3 regions of the Paenarthrobacter sp. NPDC091711 genome follow, and region 3 is predicted to be linked to each of the others. Evidence: riboswitches for the same ligand, from Rfam matches in the RefSeq annotation. Region 3 holds a riboswitch; each other region holds the start of a gene.
The links. Region 3 has a riboswitch for glycine ahead of cycA (D-serine/D-alanine/glycine transporter). Riboswitches for the same ligand answer to the same signal wherever they lie in the genome.

Region 1 (3,274 bases), on a different contig from region 3:
GAGTTCACGCCAGCCCTCGGTCTGGGAATCCGGAGCGAACGGGTGGATGGAGGCGAACTCCGGCCACGAGATCGCTTCCATTTCAGCCGTGGCGTTGAGCTTCATGGTGCAGGAACCCAGCGGGATCATGGTGCGGTCCAGCGCGAGGTCCCGGTCGGAGAGCTTCCGGATGTAGCGCAGGAGCTGGGTTTCGGAGCGGTGGGTGTTGAACACCGGGTGCTGCATGAAGTCGCTGGAACGCTCCACGGAGGCCTCAAGCGCAAAGCCTTCAGCGGCTTCAGCCACTGAAGCGCCGAACACCGCTGCGACGTCGGCGACAATCGCGGAAGTTGTGGTCTCATCAACCGAGATGCCCACAGTGTCGGCGTCGATGCCGCGCAGGTTGATGCCCTTGGCCTCGGCAGCGGCCACGAGCTCGCCGGCCTTGCCGGGAACTCGGACGGTGATGGTGTCGAAGAAGGAACCGTGAAGGACCTCGACGCCGGCAGCCTTCAGGGACGCTGCGAGGGTGCGGGCGTGGCTGTGAGCGGTCTCTGCGATCGCCTTCAAGCCTTCGGGGCCGTGGTAGACGGCGTACATCGAGGCGACGATGGCGAGCAGCGCCTGCGCGGTACAGATGTTGGACGTGGCCTTCTCGCGGCGGATGTGCTGCTCACGGGTCTGCAGCGCCAAGCGGTAGGCGGGGACACCGGCGTCGTCCTTGGAAACGCCCACCAGACGGCCGGGCATGGAACGCTCCAGACCCTTCTGGACGGCCATGTAAGCAGCGTGCGGGCCGCCGAAGAACAGCGGTACGCCCAGGCGCTGCGCGGAACCAACAGCAATGTCCGCGCCCTGCTCACCCGGAGGGGTGATGAGCGTCAGGGAAAGGAGGTCGGCAGCGACGGTAACCAGCGCGCCGCGTTCCTTGGCGTCAGCGATCACGGCGGAGTGATCGAACACGCGGCCGGAGACACCCGGCTGCTGCAGGACGACGCCGTTGATGTCGCCTTCCGGGAGACCGAGCGACAGGTCAGCTACCTCAACCTCGAAGCCGAGCGCTTCTGCGCGGCCCTTCACAATGGCGATGGTCTGCGGCAGGCAGTCGGCGTCAAGAACGGTCTTGCCGTCCTGGACAGCCTTGTTCTTGTTGGCACGGCGCATCATGAGCACGGCCTCGGCCACGGCGGTTGCTTCGTCCAGCAGGGAGGCGTTGGCGATCGGCAGGCCAACCAGGTCCTGCACCATGGTCTGGAAGTTCAGGAGCGCTTCAAGACGGCCCTGGGAAATTTCCGGCTGGTACGGCGTGTAGGCCGTGTACCAGGCCGGGGACTCAAGAATGTTGCGGCGGATCACCGGCGGCGTCACGGTGTCGTAGTAGCCCTGGCCGATCATCTGCACGGCGGTCTTGTTCTTGGACGCAAGTTTGCGCAGCTCGGCCAGAACTTCAACTTCGCTCAGCGCGTTCTGCAGGGTGAGGGCAACGTCCTGGCGGATATCGTTCGGGACGGCGGTGTCGACCAGGGAGTCGACGGTGTCGTAACCGACGGACTTGAGCATGGTCTCAATATCAGCCTGGCGGCGGGCGCCGATATGCCGATCGACGAAGGTGGTGGAGGCAGAACTAACCGTCACGAAGGAACTCCATTACTTGGGCAGCGTTTGGGTACGCCACAGCGGCTGGGTTCCTCCCCGCTCTGTATTGGACCTGAGAGTTTCCGCGCGTTGTGGGACAACCATCGCTTGCACCGTCGGTGAGCACAGCTCTCTTCACCCTGAGGTGCCGAGTGCCTGCTGCTTTCCAGAGTTGCCTTGCCGCGGCGGTGCGTGGGCCTGAGAGATTCCTGGGGAGGGTTTGCTCCTACGGCGCCTGCATCACGTGCTTGCAGGACTCTCCCGCCGCAGATCAAAGGCATGTTCAGTTGTATATGGGCGCCACGCTGGGCACGCCACAAGAGTTAATTGTCCTACGCTCCGGCCTCAGCAGCAAATGGAGGAACCACTACTTCCGTAGCCGCTCGAGGACTCCCAGCAGGATTTCGACGTCGGCCTCCCGCCCGGCGTTGCCGCCCTCCTGGCCGCCTTCAAAGATCGCGTTGAAGTAGAGCCCATCGCCCATGTAGCTGACAGCCTTGGCAACTTCCGGTCCGACGTCTTCTGCGAGCACGTCCAGCCATCTCTGTTGGATGGCGGCAAACCTGCGGCGGGTTTCCTCGTGAGCCACCTCAGCCAACCTGGTAGCGGCAACGAAGGCCCGGTCCATGGGCGTATCTGCCCACAGCGAGGACCGGATGAAGTATGCAGCCGAACCATCGGGCGCGGCCTTCATCACTTCGGTATCTTCGTCGGCCAGCAGGTCCAGGCGCTCCAAAAGGGCAGTAATCAGCGCTTCCTTATTGGGAAAGTGGTAGAGCAGCCCACCCTTGGACACTCCCGCGCGCTTGGCAACGGCATCGAGCGTGGCAGCACGCTCCCCCACTTCAATGAGGAGGGCTTCAAAGGCGTCCAGGACGGCGTCCCGGGCAATTGGTTTTCGTGGCATGTGTCCATCATTCCCTAAAGGCTCGCGGTGGCTACATTTGAAACTATACCGTCTGGACGGTACAGTGGTTACATGTTCTCGCCGTCCTCAACCCAAGCACCCCGTTCCGCCCACCCCGTTAAGGGTCCGGCAGCACCGTGGCGCGACTGGACGGCACTGGCACTCCTGATGTTTCCGGTGCTGCTGGTGGCCGTCGACAACACCGCGCTCACCTTTGCCCTCCCTGAAATCGCCCGTTCCCTGAACGTTGGCGGCGTCCAATTGCTCTGGATTGTTGACGCCTACCCGCTGGTCCTCGCCGCACTGTTGGTGTCCATGGGCAACTTGGGCGACAGGATCGGACGACGGCGGCTGCTGCTGGTCGGCAGCACAGGCTTCGCAGCGGTTTCGGCTGCTACAGCATTCGCGCCGTCCGCTGAATGGCTGATTGCCGGCCGCGCCGGCCTTGGTGTCTTCGGTGCCATGCTGATGCCCTCAACCCTTTCCCTGATCCGGAACATTTTCACCGATCCCAACCGGCGCCGGCTCGCGATCGCCGTCTGGGCCGCAGGGTTCTCCGGCGGCGCCGCCCTTGGCCCGATCTTTGGCGGCTGGCTGGTGGAGCACTTCTGGTGGGGCGCCGTTTTCCTGGTAGCAGCATTCCTGCTTTTGCCCCTGCTTGCTTTCGGCCGGGTACTGATTCCCGAGTCCAAGGATGCCAATCCCGGACGTGTGGATGCGCGCAGCATCCTCCTCTCCGTTGTCACCATGGCG
Region 2 (3,274 bases), on a different contig from region 3:
GCTCATTGCATCCCTCTCTCGTGAGTGCTCTTGGGGAGCGGGGGGAGTAAGTAGTTCAATTCTTGGTGACCCGAGTCACTTCGACTACCTACACTTTGACTACAAATGACGAAGCCGCATATACCTTTGTCTAACAGCCGCCGGTGGACCGCCACCCGAGGACAGCAGGGAGCACAAAATGGCGATCACCGTAGCGGAACTCATCGCAGAGCCGCAGCTGGGGCTCACCCTTCTGGCCGGGTCGGCCGGCCTGGACAACCGGATCACCTGGGCGCACACCTCGGACCTCCCCAGGCTGTGGGAGTGGGTCACCGGCGGTGAGCTCATGATGACCAACGGCCTCTCCATTCCCTCTGATGCAGCCGCCCAAGTAGCGCTCGCCGAGGCATTGATGGACAGTGGTGCCAGTGCACTGGCGATCGGTGAAAAGATGCACGCGCCGCCGCTAACGGACGAGTTCCTGGAGGCCTGCAACCGGCTCCCGCTGCCCCTGATCAACATCCCGTATCCGCTGCCATTCATCGCCATAGCCCGTTCGGTTGCCGAGTCATCGCTGCTCGAAGAGTCCCGCCGTTTACGGCAAACAGCCCGCGTTTATGATCTTCTCCGCACCGCCGGAGCGTCCGAGGACCATTGGCAGAGCCTCGTCCAGCGGCTATCAACCGAACTCGACGCGGAACTCTTCGTGGTGGACCGCCGATGCCTCCATCCTTGGCATCCGGACGGGCAATCACTCCCCGTCTTCCTCGCCGAGGAATGGGCGCCGTTGTCCGGGCAGGTGGGCCTGGCGGGGAAGAACTTCCAGTGGCACCGCATCCGCGGCAGGCACGTGCTCACCATGGACATTCCCACGCATGCCAACGCGCTCCTGGTGGTGCTGCCTAACAGCGAACCGCACCCGGACGCCGTCGTACTCCTTCATGCCGCAACCGTGCTGGGACTGCAGCTTTCGCGCATCGTTTTGTCGTTGGAAGGCCGCCATCGGCTTGCCGGCGAGTTCCTGCTGCAGGCCATGGATGGGCGTTTGGGTGCGGCCGAGATGGAGAGCCGCCTGGCGGGTTTCGAGGTTGCGCCCCAGGATTTCCTGCTCGCCTCCATGACGGCGAGCATTCCCACGGCGGGCGCTAAAGCAGCGGACGACGTCGGCGGGCTGGCTGACGTGCACATCGAACTGTGGCGGCACGGGGTTGCGTCGGCGTCGTTGAAGCGGAACAACAGGCTCCACGTGGTGGTCCCCGCGGGCGTGTCGGATGACGTCTTGGTCCATTGCGCCGGGGCGAACGCCGCGATCGGGATCAGTGCGCCGGCGGATGTGACCGGTATCCAAAGGGCGCTGCAAGAGTCTCTCTGGGCGCTCGGTTCAGCCCGGGCCAACAAGCTGGGGCTGGCTCGGTACGCGGAGGGGCCGTCATGGCTGGGGCTCACCGGTTTTGAGGAAGGGACCGCGCTGGTCCGGCGTCTCCTGGGCCCGATTTTTGACTACGAGCAGGGCCAGGACGGCGATCTGATAGTCACGTTGCGGACATATTTGGATTCGCAGCGTTCGTGGCAGAAGACTGCTGCCGCGGTGTTCGCGCATCGGCAAACCATCATCTACCGAATCCGGAAAATCGGCGAGCTGACGGGGCTGGACATGGGTGAAACGTCCACCGTTGCCCAGTTGTGGTTTGCGTTGCAGATTCATGAAGCCATGCATCAGTAGCCACACCTTGCTTGCGCTTTTTCAAAACAACCCGCTATGGTGTGAAGCGTGTCACTCATGGTGATGCAACGCTTTTGATCTGCGGCGGGAGAGTCCTGCCGGTACATCCAGTCAGGCGCCGTAGGAGCAAATCCTCCCCAGGAATCTCTCAGGCCCATGTACCGCCGCGGTTAGGCAACTCTGGAAAGCAGTCCGGGCAACCGGGCTCACCGACGGTGCAAGCAGGCAACCATTCCTGCGGAATCTCTCAGGTCCAATACAGAGCGGGGAGGAACCCACATCATCGAGCGCTCACTGGGCGCCTGAATCATGGAGTTCCTCTTGACTGTTCAATCAACCCCCACCGCCTTCGCGGACCGGCATATTGGCGCCCGCCGCCAAGCCGACGTTGACACCATGCTCAAGGCCATCGGCTACGACTCGGTCGACGGCCTGGTAGACGTCGCCGTCCCCGATTCCATCCGCCAGGACACTGCCCTGAAGTTGCAGGACGCCCTCACCGAGGTGCAGGTCCTCTCCGAGCTCCGCAAGCTGGCGTCCAAGAACAAGACCGCTGTCCAGATGATCGGGCAGGGCTACTACGACACCGTGACGCCGCCCGTTATCCGCCGCAACATCCTCGAAGCTCCGGCCTGGTACACGGCGTACACGCCGTACCAGCCTGAAATTTCGCAGGGCCGCCTTGAGGCTCTCCTGAACTTCCAGACCATGGTGCAGGACCTCACGGGGCTGCCCATTGCCAACGCTTCGTTGCTGGATGAAGCCACCGCCGTGGCCGAGGCCGTGCTGCTGATGCGCCGGGCCAACAAGAACAAGGCTGCCAAGGATGGCAAGACCGTCCTCGACGCCGACCTCCTCCCGCAGACCATCGCGATCGTGAAGGGCCGGGCCGAGGCTCTGGGCTTCGAAGTTGAGATTGCGGACCTGTCCGCCGGACTTCCCGACGGCGACATCAACGGTATCGTCCTGCAGCAGCCTGGCGTTTCGGGCCGCGTTTTCGACCACACGGCCGTGATTGCCGACGCCAAGGAACGCGGTGCCCTGGTGACCGTGGCCGCCGATCTTTTGGCGCTCACCCTCATCACGCCCCCGGGCGAGCAAGGTGCGGACGTCGCCGTCGGAACCGCGCAGCGTTTCGGTGTGCCGCTGTTCTTCGGCGGCCCGCACGCTGCCTACATGGCCGTCCGCGAAGGCATGGAACGCACGCTTCCCGGCCGCATCGTGGGCGTCTCCAAGGACAACGCCGGCGTACCGGCCTACCGCCTGGCGCTCCAGACCCGCGAGCAGCACATCCGCCGCGAAAAGGCCACGTCCAACATCTGCACCGCCCAGGCTCTGCTGGCGATCGTAGCCTCGATGTACGCCGTGTACCACGGTCCCGAGGGCCTGAAGTCGATCGCCGAAACAGTCCACGGACACGCCCGCGTTTTGGCTTCGACCCTGCAGAAGGCCGGCCGCGAACTCGTCTCCGAGGCCTTCTTCGACACCCTCACCGTCCGTGTTCCCGGCAAAGCTGCCAAGGTCATCGCAGCCGCCGAAGCCCGCGGCATCAACCTGCGGCTCATCGACGCT
Region 3 (3,274 bases):
GTGCGGCCACGGTGAACCTCAAAGTGCCCGCAGCGGCAGCTGCAGGGACGGGCACGCTGGTGCTCACCGCCGTCGAAAGTGGAACCGTGGTGAAGGCGCTGGTGAACGTGGCTGAGAGCGGTCCAAACCCGCCGCAGTGCACCGCACCTGCCAAGCCGTCCAAGTGGTACGACGTCGTGGGATGGCTCCGGTACGCGTTTGCATGGCTGGAGTATCAGAGGTGCTTGAGGGGCTAACCGCTCCTTAGCGTGAACAAGAAAGGCCGGACCCCTCACGAATTCGTTCGTGAGGGGTCCGGCTGTTTGTTCTACGAAGCTGTTTGTCCTATAAAACTGTTGCTCCGCGCCTTACTTGTTTGCAGGTACCGTTTCTTGGACGTTGTCCAAATCGACCCTGTCCGCGTCCCGCTGGAGCTCAGCTTTGAACTCCTCGTAGCGGGCCAAGTGCGCGGGGCGGCGGCGGAGAATCAGCCAGGCGACCCCCAGGATAACGAACCACACGGGAGTGGCCAGCAGTGCCATGAGAGTGTCCGGCTGGGTGGTCAGCGCCCACAAAACGAAGGCAAAGAAGGCGAACACTACCCACACCATCACCACTCCACCGGGCATCTTGAACGCCGAGGACTCGTGCAGGTGCGGACGACGCTTCCGGAAGGCAAGGTAGCTGGCCAGGATGATGGACCACACGAAAACAAAGCAAACAGCGGACACGGTGGTCACCATGTCGAACGCCTTGCCGATGTCCGAGCCTGCGTACATGAGGACGACGCCGGACAGCAGCAGGATGCAGGACAGGAACAGGGCGTTGCGGGGTACTTTACGTCCGGAGAGCGCACCGAACACCTTGGGCGCGTCGCCCTCCTGAGCCAGACCGAACACCATGCGGGACGTGGAGTAGATGCCCGAGTTGGCGGAGGACATTGCGGAGGTCAGCACCACAAGGTTGACGATGGTGGCCGCTGCGCCGAGGCCTGCCAGCGAGAACATGGCAATGAAAGGGCTGTGTCCGGCAGCGAACTGGGTCCACGGGGTGACGGACATCAGGATGATCAGCGCGCCGACGTAGAAGAGCAGCACACGGATGGGGATCGAGTTGATGGCCTTGGGCAGGTTCTTCTCGGGGTCCTTGGCCTCGGCTGCTGTGGTGCCCACCAGTTCGATGCCCACGAACGCGAAGACGGCGATCTGGAAGCCTGCTACAAAGCCCATGAATTCGTTGGGGAAGAAGCCGCCATGGCTCCACAGGTTGGAGAACGTGGCCGGTCCGGCATCGGACTGGAAGCCGCTGAAAATCATGAACAGGCCAACAATGATGAGGGCAGCGATGGCCACGATCTTGATGAGGGCGAACCAGAACTCGGTCTCACCGAAGGCTTTCACCGTGGCGAGGTTCAGGAGCAGGAGGATGCCGATGGTGATCAGTCCCGGCACCCAGAGGGGCAGGGCCGGCCAAAGCTCCTGGGAGTACCCGGCGATGGCGATCACGTCCGCGATCCCTGTGATGACCCAGCAGAACCAGTAGGTCCAGCCGGTGAAGAAGCCGGCCCAAGGTCCCAGGAGGTCCGCTGCGAAGTCGCTGAAGGATTTGTAATTGAGGTTGCTCAGCAGCAATTCGCCCATGGCACGCATGACGAAGAACAGCATGAAGCCGATGATCATGTACACGAAGATGACGGACGGGCCGGCAGCGGAAATGGTCTTGCCGGAGCCCATGAAAAGGCCGGTGCCAATGGCTCCGCCGATGGCGATGAGCTGGATGTGCCGGTTGCTGAGTTGTCGCTCGAGGTGGGGTGAATCTGGACCAGTGGAAGGCGGGCGCTGAATCGTCAAAGGAACTCCATCGTTCAGGCGGCACAGGGTGCCACATTGATTCGGGTTCCTCCCCGCTCTGTACGTGGACCTGAGAGTTTCCGCGGCCCTGCAGGGCAGGACCGCTTGCACCTTCGGTGAGCCCGGTGACCGGACTGCTTTCCAGAGTTGCCTCGCCGCGGCGGTACATGGGCCTGAGAGATTCCTGGGGAGGGTTTGCTCCTACGGCGCCTGACGGGATGTACCGGCAGGACTCTCCCGCCGCAGATCAAAAGCGCGCACCATCTATTCGGTGATGCAGCTCACACCATAGCGAAGAGCGGAAGCACCCGCAAGCTGGCGCCGCTAGCGGCCCAGAATGCTGCGGGCAATCTCGTCCGCATCACGCAGGGTCCGCTGTCCGCTCGCGTAGGCCGGGCCGGTGCGCGGCTTCGCTTCCGCAGCAATGGCCGTCCCCCACTGTGAAGCCGAGAGTTGAAGGCCCAGCACGTACAGTCCGTCGGTGACCGATCCGTTGGCCGCCAGGGGCCGGTACGGGTGTGGTTCAACGTCAAGACCGGTGGTCTGCATGGGCGTCCCTTCAACGCTCATCATGATTTTGGTGCGCACCAGACCATCCGCCATGAGCTGTTCCAGCAGGGGCGAGAGGTTGATGCCCACCCTGTTAGCCGGAGACATCGCCTCGATGAGGGTCCGGGCTTCGACCGGGGAGTCGTGCACCCACGGCGAAACCGCCCGGAACACTTTGGCGCCCCGGTCCACACTGAACTTCGGGTCCGGGCCCACAAAACTCACGACGCCGGCACGCGCCAAAGCGGCCAGCTGTTCCGAACGCAGGGCTGGCGCGCCGCTGGCCAACCCTTCAACAAAGGACTCGAACCAGCCGCGCAACCCTGCCAGCCAGGACTCATCGGTGATGCCGCCGTCCGCCACCACCGATTTGAGGATGGCCCGTCCAGTGTGAAGAGCACCGATGGCCATCTTGACGGGGTCCGCCTCACCCAGCGCTGATCGGCGGGCATCATCATCCAGATATGCCGTGATAGCGGCGTCCAGCTCGCTCCGGGACGCGAACGTCCGGCCCGCGAGCGGCGCCGCGAGCCCCCGCAGATTCAAGCGGCGGGAAGTGACCACGTGCTTTTCAACGAGGTTTCCCACGTCAATTTCCCAGTTCGCAGTGGTGTGCGCATGCGGTTGGAGCGCATCTTCAAGGTCTGCGAGGAACTGTGCGGGGTCCTTGATCGAGGCTGGCTGGGACCGGGCAAGCGTTGAGTAATAAGCCCACAGGGCATCGCGGTGCAGCAGCGGCCAGAGGTCATGATCGAAACCGGGCTGGATGCCGGCCGCGCGGAACCTGTCCACCGCGGCTTCTGTCAGGTAGCGCATGGTGATGCTGCTGGGGTAATAGCCTGCCAGCCCCGCCTTTGCCCGATAGGGGGTGCCTCTTCGGGAGGCAGCAATGATCC

Region 1: another riboswitch for glycine. It lies ahead of gcvP (aminomethyl-transferring glycine dehydrogenase); the one in region 3 lies ahead of cycA (D-serine/D-alanine/glycine transporter).
Region 2: another riboswitch for glycine. It lies ahead of gcvP (aminomethyl-transferring glycine dehydrogenase); the one in region 3 lies ahead of cycA (D-serine/D-alanine/glycine transporter).

Annotation. Positions count from the first base shown of each region.
Region 1 is NZ_JBIVTF010000023.1:15,223-18,496, forward strand. Features, by position in the region: gene gcvP (aminomethyl-transferring glycine dehydrogenase) at 1-1,614, opposite strand, end outside; glycine riboswitch at 1,791-1,888, opposite strand; gene ACIQH5_RS21315 (TetR/AcrR family transcriptional regulator) at 1,982-2,521, opposite strand; gene ACIQH5_RS21320 (MFS transporter) at 2,594-3,274, shown strand, end outside.
Region 2 is NZ_JBIVTF010000003.1:184,559-187,832, forward strand. Features, by position in the region: gene ACIQH5_RS06645 (MFS transporter) at 1-6, opposite strand, end outside; gene ACIQH5_RS06650 (PucR family transcriptional regulator) at 179-1,702, shown strand; glycine riboswitch at 1,778-1,876, shown strand; gene gcvP (aminomethyl-transferring glycine dehydrogenase) at 2,024-3,274, shown strand, end outside.
Region 3 is NZ_JBIVTF010000007.1:156,441-159,714, reverse strand. Features, by position in the region: gene ACIQH5_RS12955 (ExeM/NucH family extracellular endonuclease) at 1-236, shown strand, start outside; gene cycA (D-serine/D-alanine/glycine transporter) at 348-1,829, opposite strand; glycine riboswitch at 1,981-2,079, opposite strand; gene ACIQH5_RS12945 (FAD/NAD(P)-binding protein) at 2,154-3,274, opposite strand, start outside.